Regions from separate parts of the Paenibacillus sp. PK1-4R genome, predicted to be linked through region 4. Evidence: a T-box and tRNA genes for the amino acid it is inferred to sense, from the RefSeq annotation. Region 4 holds a T-box; the other regions hold tRNA genes.
The links. A T-box is a leader RNA that pairs with one kind of tRNA and senses whether it is charged. The one in region 4 lies ahead of leuS (leucine--tRNA ligase), so its partner is inferred to be a tRNA-Leu.
Positions count from the first base shown of each region.

Region 1: it encodes a tRNA-Leu, which carries the amino acid that the T-box ahead of leuS (leucine--tRNA ligase) is inferred to sense. The anticodon was not compared.
Region 2: it encodes a tRNA-Leu, which carries the amino acid that the T-box ahead of leuS (leucine--tRNA ligase) is inferred to sense. The anticodon was not compared.
Region 3: it encodes a tRNA-Leu, which carries the amino acid that the T-box ahead of leuS (leucine--tRNA ligase) is inferred to sense. The anticodon was not compared.

Region 1 covers NZ_CP126535.1:2,327,596-2,330,767, forward strand. Annotated here, with positions in the region: gene pelA (pectate lyase) at 1-920, shown strand, start outside; tRNA gene QNO02_RS10240 (tRNA-Leu) at 1,059-1,143, shown strand; gene xynC (glucuronoarabinoxylan endo-1,4-beta-xylanase XynC) at 1,290-2,984, opposite strand.
Region 2 covers NZ_CP126535.1:1,653,152-1,656,323, forward strand. Annotated here, with positions in the region: gene QNO02_RS06935 (nitrogen regulation protein NR(II)) at 1-117, opposite strand, end outside; gene QNO02_RS06940 (hypothetical protein) at 145-348, opposite strand; gene QNO02_RS06945 (urease accessory protein UreF) at 615-1,316, opposite strand; tRNA gene QNO02_RS06950 (tRNA-Leu) at 1,743-1,825, shown strand; gene QNO02_RS06955 (glutathione peroxidase) at 1,973-2,452, opposite strand; cyclic di-AMP (ydaO/yuaA leader) riboswitch at 2,823-2,998, shown strand; gene QNO02_RS06960 (HAD family hydrolase) at 3,114-3,172, shown strand, end outside.
Region 3 covers NZ_CP126535.1:4,725,408-4,728,579, forward strand. Annotated here, with positions in the region: gene QNO02_RS20545 (insulinase family protein) at 1-1,037, opposite strand, end outside; tRNA gene QNO02_RS20550 (tRNA-Leu) at 1,408-1,493, opposite strand; gene QNO02_RS20555 (general stress protein) at 1,958-2,407, opposite strand; gene QNO02_RS20560 (hypothetical protein) at 2,615-2,839, shown strand; gene QNO02_RS20565 (NucA/NucB deoxyribonuclease domain-containing protein) at 3,034-3,172, opposite strand, start outside.
Region 4 covers NZ_CP126535.1:4,903,093-4,906,264, reverse strand. Annotated here, with positions in the region: gene QNO02_RS21345 (class I SAM-dependent DNA methyltransferase) at 1-336, shown strand, start outside; gene QNO02_RS21340 (phosphotransferase family protein) at 563-1,519, shown strand; T-box leader at 1,631-1,900, shown strand; gene leuS (leucine--tRNA ligase) at 1,979-3,172, shown strand, end outside.

The DNA of each region.
Region 1 (3,172 bases), 2.6 Mb from region 4:
CATGTACGATGGTGTTCTCAGCAGTTGGAATGGCAGTTCTCCCTGTAGGGACGGTATCTGCTGCGGATGCATCGGGTACTACAGCGAGTATTTCTGATATTTTGAAGAACCAGCTGCCAGATGGAGGTTGGAGAAAAGATTATAAACAGACAAGTGGAGAGTGGGCGAAGTCCACGATAGACAACAAGGCTACATACTCAGAAATTAGAAGATTGGCGAAGGAATTTAAAAAGACGAATGATCCGCGATACTCCACAGCTGCAATCAAAGGAATTAACTTTTTGATCAACATGCAGTATTCAAACGGAGGATGGCCACAGGTCTACCAAAGCTCCGGATATCACAAGCACATTACCTATAATGATGATGCCATGATTAATGTAATGATCATGCTGGATGAAGTAGCAGCCCGCAAAGGTGATTTTTCATTTATCGACAGCACACTTGCTAACCGCAGTAAAAATTCAGTTGCCAAAGGTGTGGAGGCGATTCTGAATACACAAGTCGTTTCAGGTGGTAAGCTGACAGCATGGGGACAACAACATGATTCCAGTTCCCTTAAACCAGCGAGCGCAAGAATCTACGAAGTGCCATCGCTGACAGCTGGAGAGAGTGTAACGATTGTTAAATTTCTAAAAACCAGACCTGCTAACGCTAAAATTACCGCATCCATTAAAGGAGCTGAGGCTTGGTTTAACAAGGTGAAAATTACGGGTTACAAGTATGAAAGAGCTAATGGAGACAGTAAAATTATCGCAGATTCCAAAGCTGCACCAATTTGGGCACGCTTCTATGAGATCGGAACGGATAAACCAATCTTTATTGGTCGTGACGGGGTAGTTAAATACAAATTAAGTGATATTGATAAAGAAAGAAGAGGCGGTTATGCCTGGTATGGCAACTGGCCTTCCAAGCTGTAATTTGTAGTTAAAGGTAAAGCCCGAATCGACATGGATGTCTGGTTCGGGCTTTATTGTTATTATTTTCAGTGTTGACATGATAGATTCCACATGATATATTATTTCTTGTCGCCGATATTGATGACGGAGATACAATATGCGGTCGTGGCGGAATTGGCAGACGCGCACGGTTCAGGTCCGTGTGGGCTAACCCCCCGTGGAGGTTCGAGTCCTCTCGACCGCATCTAACAAAAAGACTCCTTAAGCTAATGCTTAAGGAGTCTTTTTTTGCATTTTTTGATATAACACTAACTTTAGACTTGAGTATCCAAGAGGTTACTACTTAGCTGCTCTTACAGCAAATGGTCTTCCATCAGCCATATGGAACTTTTATTGCGCTGCGGTAACATTAATGCTGTCAATATTCGGTCCTTCCGATCCGGTGGTAACCACTTTCAATGTATTGGTCCCCGTGTTCATGGGGACCTGTATTGTTTTTTCAACCCAAGTGGACCAGCTTCCCGTAGCCGGAAAGGGTTCGTTGCTGATGACTTTGGTTCCGTTCACAAAAATGTCGAGGTTCCGTGTTCCACTTTCCAGCGCATAACGAAACTTTACGTTTTTGGTACCTGTTGTAGCGTTATTAATGCCGTTCCATTGAATGGCTGAACCAGTCATCGCATTAAAGTTAACATACCCGGAGCCAGTGTAACCGGGGTAGATTGTTTCAATGGCAGCTTCCGTAAGTGACGTTCCGGTCTCAGCTTCATACGTAGTGCCACTGCCTGTATTCCCGCCGCTATTTCCGCCAGTAATGTTGGCAACAAATGTTGTTACGCTCTGAGGCGGGAGCTGTGCCGTGAAGGCTCCATTGGATACGGTAAGCGGGGTTCCGCTTGCCAGGTTTCGACTGCTGTCCGTAATCCATGAGGACACAGTGGAGGCATTACCATTCTGCAGAACGAATTTTTGGCTTGTGGCTGAAGTTCCACGGTTAATCGCCACGACGACAACTTTGTTATCACCTTTGTAGGCTGAGACAAAGGTGTTCGTATCCGGATTTTTCGTTGCGTCGACTCGCAGGTAGCCTGGACGCACGAATTTGGAGAAATGAGCCATATTATATCCGCGTTTGCTTATGGTACCGTCCTCTTTCATCGGACCATACTGTCTGCGGATGTACCACCACACATAGGCCTGGAAATCACCTTCTACCATGGCATTGTGCATGTGATAGGAAACGTCCAGTGCTTCAGGCCAGCGGTCTGCTGAGTTGTTGTCACTATTCGGAACGTACACCTCAGTCATCCACAGTTCTTTACCGGCTCCTTTTTGCTTAAAGAGAGGGTAGGCAAAATTCGAAATCTGGGTTCCATACGTATGTGCTCCCAGTATGTCCATGTTGGCAAGTGCCTGCGGGTCATTCAGGATTGGGTCGGATATATTCTTTAAATACTGGAAGGATTCAGGCGCCATGACTCTGGTACCTTGAATGGACCCGGCATTTTCTTTCATGAATCGAAGGATCTCTTGTGGAGTCCACCAGGTCCAGTCATGAGCATAATCCGGTTCATTTTGCACAGAAATGGCATACAGATCTACGCCGTTATTTTTCATGTAGGTTACAAAGTCGTTCAGATGTTGCGCATATGCGGCATATTTGTCGTATTTCAGACGTTTGGCATTGGTGTCCCCATTGCGGTTGAACGTTTCAACCATGCTGCTTGGAGGATTCCATGGGGATGCAAATACGATAGCCCCTTTTTCAATAGCCCGTTTGGCTGTGGCAACTTCACGATACCAGTTATTAGAATCCGGATCGACGTAGATCCTGAGAATTGAAAAGCCTAACTGATTCTGGTCATTACCAAAAGCAGTTTCACGTTGAGCGGGAGTCAGATCACCAATCCAGGCAGGAAGGTTAATGCCCCCAAAGCCCTTAATCAGTTGTTTTTCCGAGGACAAATTAATGTTGGCATCGCTGGCTGCTGACACATTAGTCGGGGTTAACATCAAAGGCAGGGCTGTTAAACAGGCCAAAAGAACATTAATCGTCTTTTTTAGTTTGAATTTCACTACTTTCATCCTCCTCGATAATGGTAAATGGTTACATAGATAAACCGCGACCAGGAATAACAAACAAGAATAGCGGATTGTCTTGCATTTATTTTATGTAAACCCTTTCAAAACCTCCTTCCATAAATCATAGGAAAGAAATGTAGCATATAAGCTCTTTCATTTGTTGATTCTACTAAATAATTCCTAAACTGAAA
Region 2 (3,172 bases), 3.2 Mb from region 4:
TCCCTGTTGCCAGGCACGGTTACAACTTTGGATAATCCAATTGTGATCAACGATGATGAGCTGGTGACGTATGGACTGGAACGACAGCCTCTCCAGATCGGATGTAACATGTCTCATGGATGGGACCCTCCTTTGGCAGAAATCTTATCTCAGTTCATCTGGAATATCCAAAATATCAGCGACCAGGTGCCTGAATCGGGTTGCTTTGCGTGTGCCGTGAATAAGATTGGATAAACGATAGGGTGGGATGCCATGCTGTTCACAAAAGGTCTTCTGGTCCACTTGAAGTTCGGTTAGCCGTCGTTTGATGGCCCATCCGAACGGTGTAACTGGTTTTTTCTTGTTCAAAAGGGTTCACCCCTGGTTAGAATGTAGTATTCAGCCGCCCTTTCTTCATGTAAAATATATAGAAATGCGAGCTGTATGTTTCATTATATACGTAAATTCGTCATCTAACAATTAAAAAAGACGGAAAAAAGTGTATTTTGTGATGAAAAATGGCGTAAATACGTAAATAAAACAAATAAAATGACAAAAAACACGTCGGCAAGGAGGTTGCCGCGTGTTTTTTAGTTTGTTTGAATAAAGGGGAGCAGGTATGAGGAGGAAGAGGATTAGGCCCTGTAGGCATGAAGTCCAGCTCCAAGCATATGGAAACTGGGGAAAAATGATTTCATGGACATCGAGGTTGGCTGTGCCAGTCCATCCGCAGCCGAGGCGCTGACGGTCTTCCATTCATTCTCCAGATCTGTGGCCAGGCGGACCATCAGATCCTTGGTTGTATCGTTGTTCAGGGGAATGACTTTGGAGGCTTCGGTTATGCAGGCATTCATGGCTGAATGCAGGTAACCAAGGACCGCCTCCTCGACCGGGATGTCGAGGTGGTGGTTAATCCAGGCGTGAACAGTGGAGAGGCAGCCAACCGAATCGTATTTGGCAAAGATCTGTTCGAGCTGGCTGAATTCAATCCAGGGGTGCAGAGCGCGTGCAAGTCTGATCAATCGTTTACCCATGGCGGCAGCTTGTTCTCTGAGATCTCCAGGGGTTCGCTGAACATGGACGAGCTTGTCGATTAGAGCTATCCGCCATGTATCCTTGTGATCTGCTGCGGTATAGATGCCTTTGATGGCCATACCTTCTAGACGAACGATGCTCGGATGCAACTGACAACGCATGAATGATTCGAGATCTTCAGCATTACGAATGGTACCCTCCCTGATATGGATATCCATGCCGAAGGAATGGGTGAACCCTCCAACCTGAATAGAGGAATCAAGCAGTTTGACATAATCGAGCAGCTTATTCCCACGGTTCACAATCATTCGCCTCCTGTGTTCGTTAAATGTCACTTAAAGTGACATTTATATTCCTTTTTGTTTGCATTATGTTTAAAAATCCGAATTATATGATAGTTATCATCCCATAAATGTCCGCTTTTTGTCAATAGTATCAGTTGAATTTAATGTATTTAAATCTGGAATTCAATATTTGTGTTATTTTATATAACATTTAAAGTTAAATATCTGCGAAGTCTAGGGAGGACTAGATATAAATGAATCAATAAGATCAGCTCAATCCGGAAAGGAGGGGATCAAATCTAATGTATGCAGTTCAAGGGTAAAGATGACGAGATTATGCGATTTTTGATGAAAATGCCTAGCTGAAAAAGAAGTATTAAAAAATACTTTACTTTTGGTTCTGAACCCGGTATAATCAATTCTGTTGCCGATTATTTACGACATGCGGTCGTGGTGGAATGGCAGACACGCTATCTTGAGGGGGTAGTGGGCGTATGCCCGTGGAGGTTCGAGTCCTCTCGACCGCATCATATGAACGATTAAAAAGAAGCTTTCCATTAATGGAAGGCTTCTTTTTTTGTCTTTTTGAACAGTTTGACATCAAAGTTGATAAAAAAGGCCATCCATTACCGGGGCAATGCTGCTCTACCTTCCGGCTACGGGTGGCCAATGTATTATTTTTGCAGCAAGTTCTTGATATCTTCTTCAATCTTGTCCGGTGTTGTTTTGGGAGCATAACGTTTAATTACCTGTCCGTTCTGATCCACAAGGAATTTGGTGAAATTCCATTTGATTGCTTTGGAGCCGAGCAGGCCAGGAGCTTCTGTGCTAAGGTGCTGGAAGAGAGGGTGAGCGCTTGAGCCGTTCACATCAATTTTCTCAAACATAGGGAAGCTCACGCCATAATTCATCTGACAGAACTCGGCGATATCGTCGGAAGATCCTTTTTCCTGGGCAAACTGGTTGCTTGGAAAACCAAGGACTTCAAATGGCGCATCCTTGAACTTGTCTTGCAATTCTTGCAGACCTTTGAATTGAGGTGTAAGGCCGCATGAGCTTGCAGTATTCACAATCAGTAACACTTTGTCACGGTAGTCGGACATTTCAACTTCTTGACCGCGAAGGGTATTCACTTTGTAATCGTAGACTGTCATCTAAATCGCCTCCATGATATCATCTGATACCTCTTATTATATTGGTTACAATTAAATAATGCAAAACTAATATGGTGTTAAATGAATCAAAAGAGGCAAGTTGTGCAGAATGCGTGAATGAAATGCGTAGTGATTTTCGTCAGAGTGAGAATTAGATAGATTTAAAGAGAAGGATAGAGTATGACCTTGTTGTAAGCGCTATTATATGTGAGTATTGCCGAAAATCTGTCGATTCGGTGATCTGTGCGGACTTTACACCGACATGGCGCGGGTGTATGATTCATAACGTAATTTCAATTTAAACTAAATTGTACCTGAAAAACGAAACAAACGATAATATCGCTCGATCTTATTTTAAGATATACGAACGATGTTTTAATCGCTGAGTTTCCATTCATTGATGAGTGGGAAACGGGGGAACCAACAGAATGCGCTGTCCAGGACAGTAGGCATTCATGGGGTGAATTTTCCGGTGACAGCCGGAAATAGGGCGACTCTCGCGCCCGAATCCGTCAGCTAACCTCGTAAGCGTTAAAGGGAGAGGCAACAAGCCGTACGCTGGTTCATGGCGTTTTCGCCATGGGTTCTTTAAGAAGCGTTCGGGAGGCCTTGGTCCCCCACGCTTCTTTTTTGTTGTCTTTTCACGCCAAGGGAGGAACGAATGATGGATACTGAGATGATCTTAGTGACTGCTCCAAATGAAGCAGGACGCAAATTTAT
Region 3 (3,172 bases), 180 kb from region 4:
ACGGTGAATACAGGCTGATATAGACTGTCATCATACGAACCGTAGACGTCCTTCGCAATTCCTTTATCCAGCAAAGCCTGTTTCAATACCGCTCCCGGAGCGTTCAGCAGTGCGTATAACAAAATTTGGAACGAAATGTTCAGTTCCTTGTCCAGACTTGTGCCAATCACCGCGTTATAGGTCAAAAAGCTGTTATCCACTTCCGATTCCGTACTTCCCGCAGAGTAAGTCTTAACTGTGTCTACCCGTTCTGCAAAGGCAGGTTGAAGTTGAATGGCCGAATCAATCTCGATGCGATCATATGCACTCAGATAGTTCTCATCGAGCCATTGCAGCTTCTCTTCCATATCCATATCCCCGTAGAGATAGATGTAACTGTTGGAAGGATGGTAGTATCTCGTGTGGAAATCCAGCAGCCCCTGATACGTTAGATCCAGAATAGCCTCTGGGAATCCGCCAGACTCGGAGGAGTATGTGGTATCCGGGAAAAGGGAGTTTAATACTTCTCTGCGCACCATTCGTTCCGGTGAAGAAAAGGCCCCCTTCATCTCGTTATATACAACTCCGTTGTAGGTTAATTCATCATCTGTAGAGGTCAGATTATAGTTCCAGCCTTCCTGCAGAAATATTTTTTCATTCTCATAAATATTCGTATTCAATACCGCGTCCAGATATATATCCATCAGGTTATGGAAGTCATGATCATTACGACTCGCAATCGGGTAAATCGTCTTATCGGGATACGTCATGGCGTTAAGGAATGTATTCAATGAACCTTTCAGCAACTCAACAAAAGAATCCTTGGCCGGAAATTTCTTGGACCCACAGAGCACGGAGTGTTCGAGGATATGGGCTACCCCTGTATCATCTTCCGGAGGTGTGCGGAAACCGATACTGAATACTTTGTTGTCGTCCTGATTGGACAAAAGTACAATTTTGGCCCCGGATTTCTGGTGCTCCAACAGATACGCATCCGATTTCAATTCTTCGATTCTGCGCTCCTGTAACACCTTGTATGGCTTAAGCTGTTTCAACATAAACTTGAGTCCTCCGTCCATAAGATTGTTTTATTGATTTTGTGACTCAATATAAGTTCACATATGGTTATTTACACGAGCATTCCGATGACAGAATAACCTTCCGATCGCTGTATCGTGTAAATGTGTAGTTGAACTTATATCGTTCAGCAAGGTAAAGGTAATATATGCCTACGGATAGTATACACCATTGTTCCGTCTCTTCATAAAAGTCAGATAAATGTACCTTCTGATATGTATTATGCAGGGTTTATGTTTATGAGCTGCATGGTGATGTGGTCTACAATGAAGTGACATTGATATTAAAAAACATAAAAAAAGATCGCATGCAGCTTGATTAACAAGCGTCATGCGATCTTTCTTTTTAAGATGCCGAGGACCGGGATCGAACCGGTACGGTAGTCACCTACCGCAGGATTTTAAGTCCTGTGCGTCTGCCAATTCCGCCACCCCGGCAGGATTATGTATTTCTTGGCGACAAGAACTATCTTACCATGAATTAATTAACTTTGCAACACTTTTTATAAAAATAATCTAACTATATAAGTTTAACTAATGATTTACACGATAACGGAGAGGACAGAAAAAACTGAAAAAGCGAAGCGCTCGCCTAAAAGCTTTCTGAAAGAAAGCTGCATCGGAAGCATACGCTATCACCGGATTTTCCCTTGAGAAAAGGGAATCGAAAAAATCTGGGGATAACAGCGATTAGAAGGTTATTCTGTCATCGGAGTGTCAGTGTAAATAATCTTTAGTTCAACTTATATAAATGAAACAGGCACTGCAAGCGTCAGCTCGCAGTGCCTAGAAAGTCCGAGTTGCGGTCCCGGACTTCCGGTAAACCAATCTATATTAAGGGAGGTGTGAGATAAGAATACCTCCCCAACATTAAAGAAACCTAAAATCAGCCTTAAATTAAACTAAAAAAGTAAAATAGGTCGAACACGAGCCGCTTCTTCCTCACTGCACTCCACGATAACCAAGATATGGTCCTTTAACAGCCAATCTTCGTAATACCGCGCATCCTCCTCCGAGATCCCCGCTTCAGTCAGTGTAAGCACCAAATCATCAGTCTCACTCCCAATCTCATTACCAGCGAGTCTACGCACTGCATTTCCGATCGACATTGTCTGATCCATTCGCTTCCCCAGCCCAGCCAATATGCCTTTCAGAGCGCCAAAGGCACCATCTGTTCCGGCACCCTTCAACGGTTTGGGCAGACCTGTCTTCTCGCTCACCAGCTCCAGATTAAGCTGCTCCTTCGCCACCGCTCCCAAATATTTATCCTTAATACCTTCCTCTTTGACCTTATTCAGCATAATTATAGCCTCGTTTTCGGTACGGGCCAGCCCAATAATCAATTGTGTCATTCCGTTCCCCTCCTTTTACCCTAATATAACCCCGTAATCCCCATTCAAAAACGGATCGTCCACAGCTAAGACAAATCACCTAGAAGAATGTTGATTTCTCTTCTGGAAATCTATACCTAGTTCTGATAGACTAGATAAAGAAGACAAATTAACCATTGAAAACATTGACATATGGATTTAACATCTCATAATCAGGAGCAATGACTTATGAAAAAAGAGGTAGAAATTGCCATCCGGCGCAAACAACAGATCATGGTTCGTAATACAAGCGGTCAGACGGTAACCGGATTTCCCGAGCGTACCGCTGATACATCCATTCTCTCCTTACGTACGGTTCACGGAAGTCTGTGGATACCGTTTGATGAGGTTGAACATGTTACGCGTCTGTTAAGCATCCGTTCTCATCATTTAAGCGGAATGCAACTCGTTTAGTCGGCTCTGTAATCCTAGAAACTCAGTTCCCGTATAGATACGTTAACTAGATCTATTTAAGCCAGCACTTTATACCAAAAAACCAGACGCATGCACGTCTGGTTTTTCTCTTCTACTTATCCTGTAACATACTGCCACTGCCTCACAACGAATGCCTTACTCTATCCTTGTTTCTGTCCACCCATATCCTGTTGTTACTTCACTACAAACTTCACTCGTGTTCCATCCGGATATGTACTTAACTGATTCCCTACCCATGAACCCGCACCGCGATTATCCTTCGGAGTAATGTACTGGATATCTGCACCTGTTCCTCCCTCAGCGCACATCGCC
Region 4 (3,172 bases):
TTTGATGTGCATCATCCCAATACCCTTATTCGTTATGATGAGGAGCAGCCTTTTGTATTGGATGAGCGCTCCGTATCTTATATTTGGACTTGTGATCTGGATCAGGATCGCTGTGAGATTGAGCATCATCTCAGTATTTTTTCGCGTGTGGATAATGGTAGCAAGGATATGTACCAGCGCTTTGAAGAAGTTCATGTCCAGCGTGCATATAATCCGGACTGGATGAAGCTGGAGTTGTCCAAGGCAGGCTTTAGAGACGTGAAGGTATATGCGGATTTTGAATGGAAAGAGGCCGGAGACAGCGCACAGCGCTTGTTCTACGTGGCTGTGAAGTAAGAGCGAATAATGAGAACTGTCCTTATGTATGTTGCATAAGGGCAGTTTTTTTGTTTGATTTACCATGGAGAATGAATAGCAATATTCTTAAATAGGGTAAAGGAATGCAAGAAAAGATATATCGACGTGACAAAAAGTATTGCCAGTTAAAGTAAAGGAGGTGATAATAGTCGGATAGAAAGCGTTTTCTGAGGAAATAAATCAAATGTCAATGTGAGGTGTAGAAGTGGAAAGTACATATAAAACAAGACTTTCGTCAGAACAGTTGAATGCCATAATAAAGCAGCATTTCTCTGCAAGTATACAGGACTACAAGGAAATGGTGGATGGCTGGGCCAATCATGCATATCTCATTACCCTAAGTGACGCACAGCGGGTGGTACTCAAAATTGCACCGTCGGCTTCGACAAATCTGATGCGCTGTGAACAGGATCTCATGATTGCCGAAGTTGAGGCACTACGCCTCATCACGGAGCTACAGGATGTTCCCGTACCCCAAGTGCTGGTTTATGATGATTCGTTAACCATTGCTTCAGCGCGTTATTTTATCATGGAGTATATGTCTGGAACACCCTATAATCAGGTTAAGGATCAATATTCTGCGGAAGAGCAGGAAGCCATTGAACACCAGCTGGGCCGGTACAATCGTCGAATTAATGAAATCAAGGGTGAGAAGTTTGGATATTTCTCGGAGCAAAAACAGCGTTATTCCACATGGAAAGAAGCATTTATGAATTTGATGGATGACATTCTTACCGATGGTGAAGAAGCCGGAATTACATTTTCGATCGATTACCCTGAATTGAGACGTTTGATTGAAGAAAAATCCAATGTATTGAACGATGTCAAAGAACCTGTGCTTGTCAGTTGGGATCTGTGGGATGGCAATGTGTTAATAGATAAAGGTCGAATCACAGCGATTATTGATTTTGAACGTTCACTGTGGGCAGATCCTCTGATGGAGCATTATTTCAGTCATTTTAACTATACGCCTGGTTTTGTGAAAGGGTATGGGCTTGCGATTACGACTGAAAGTGAATTGAAAAGAAGAAGTCTCTATGACTTGTACTTTGATCTGGTGCTGCGCATAGAGTGCGCTTATCGCCAATATGATAATCAGGAACATGTGAATTGGACCATTCATAATCTGGAGGAAGGCCTTGAGCGTTTTCGGTTATCCTGAACAGCAACCAGCGTTATGAAGGGTACAAACCGTAGACTTCAAGATGGCGATTATAACGTGTAATATTGACTTTGGGCTTGCTTTTTTATATAATGGTCCCGATATTGTATACATATTTCGATGATAAGGATCAGTAGTAATTCCTGTACATAACAGAGAGCCGGCGGTTGGTGCAAGCCGGTTGACAGTGATTTGCGAACTCGCCTTGGAGAAATGCGGTGATTACACCATTCTGTTTAACCTGCTTGTATAAAGCTTGGGTTTAGGAATGGAAATCCGCATCGGTTAACCGCCGTTACAGGTCCAAAGGGAGTGGATGACGAAGCACGTTCGTCCGCTAACTAGGGTGGTACCACGGGAATTCAACCTCTCGTCCCTAGCGCTGCAAACGCTACGGGATGCTGAGGTTTTTTTGTTGCAATTAAAGCTAAAGCGAATAACCTGAAGGAGGAACAATAGATGAGTGAGAATAACCAGCCGAAACACGGCTATCAGCCACAAGTCATGGAAAAAAGTTGGCAGCAATACTGGGATGCAAATAAAACGTTTAAAACGGGTGAGGACCCTGCTAAACCGAAATTTTATGCACTGGATATGTTCCCTTATCCATCCGGTTCAGGTCTGCACGTAGGTCACCCGGAAGGATATACGGCAACGGATATCGTTTCCCGTTACAAACGTATGCGCGGTTACAACGTATTGCACCCAATGGGTTGGGATGCTTTCGGCCTGCCTGCTGAGCAGCATGCACTGGATACAGGTGAACATCCACGAGATATTACATTCCGTAATATTGACAATTTCCGTCGCCAGATCAAATCGCTTGGTTTTTCCTATGACTGGGATCGTGAGATCAGCACAACGGACCCTGAATATTATAAATGGACGCAATGGATCTTTATCCAGCTGTACAATAAGGGCCTCGCTTATGTGGATGAAGTTGCAGTTAACTGGTGTGAAGCCCTTGGAACGGTACTTGCTAATGAAGAGGTTATTGATGGCAAGAGTGAACGTGGTGGACATCCGGTTGTACGCAAACCGATGCGTCAGTGGGTCCTGAGAATTACCGAGTATGCAGAGCGTCTGTTGGAAGACCTGGAAGAGCTGGATTGGTCTGAAAGCATCAAGGATATGCAACGTAACTGGATTGGTAAATCGACAGGTGCAGAAGTTGTATTTGCCATTGAAGGTCGCGAGGAAGTCATTAAGGTGTTCACTACCCGTGCGGACACATTGTTTGGTGCGAGCTTTGCAGTACTTGCTCCGGAACATGAATTGGTAGAAGCAATTACAACCGATGACCAACGTGAAGCGATTCAGGCTTATCAGGAGCAGGCTTCTCGTAAGAGTGATCTGGAACGTACAGATTTGGCCAAAGACAAAACAGGTGTTTTCACTGGCGCTTATGCAATCAATCCCGTTAATGGTGCAAAACTGCCGATCTGGATTGCTGATTACGTTCTTGCAGGTTACGGTACAGGCGCGGTTATGGCTGTTCCGGGTCATGATGCACGTGACTGGGAATTTGCGAAGCAGTTCGGTCTGGATATCATTGAGGTTATTCAAGGTGGAGACGTTACACAAGAGGCATATTCGGGTGATGGCGCGCATGTAAATTCCGATTTCCTGAACGGACTGAACAATGAAGAAGCG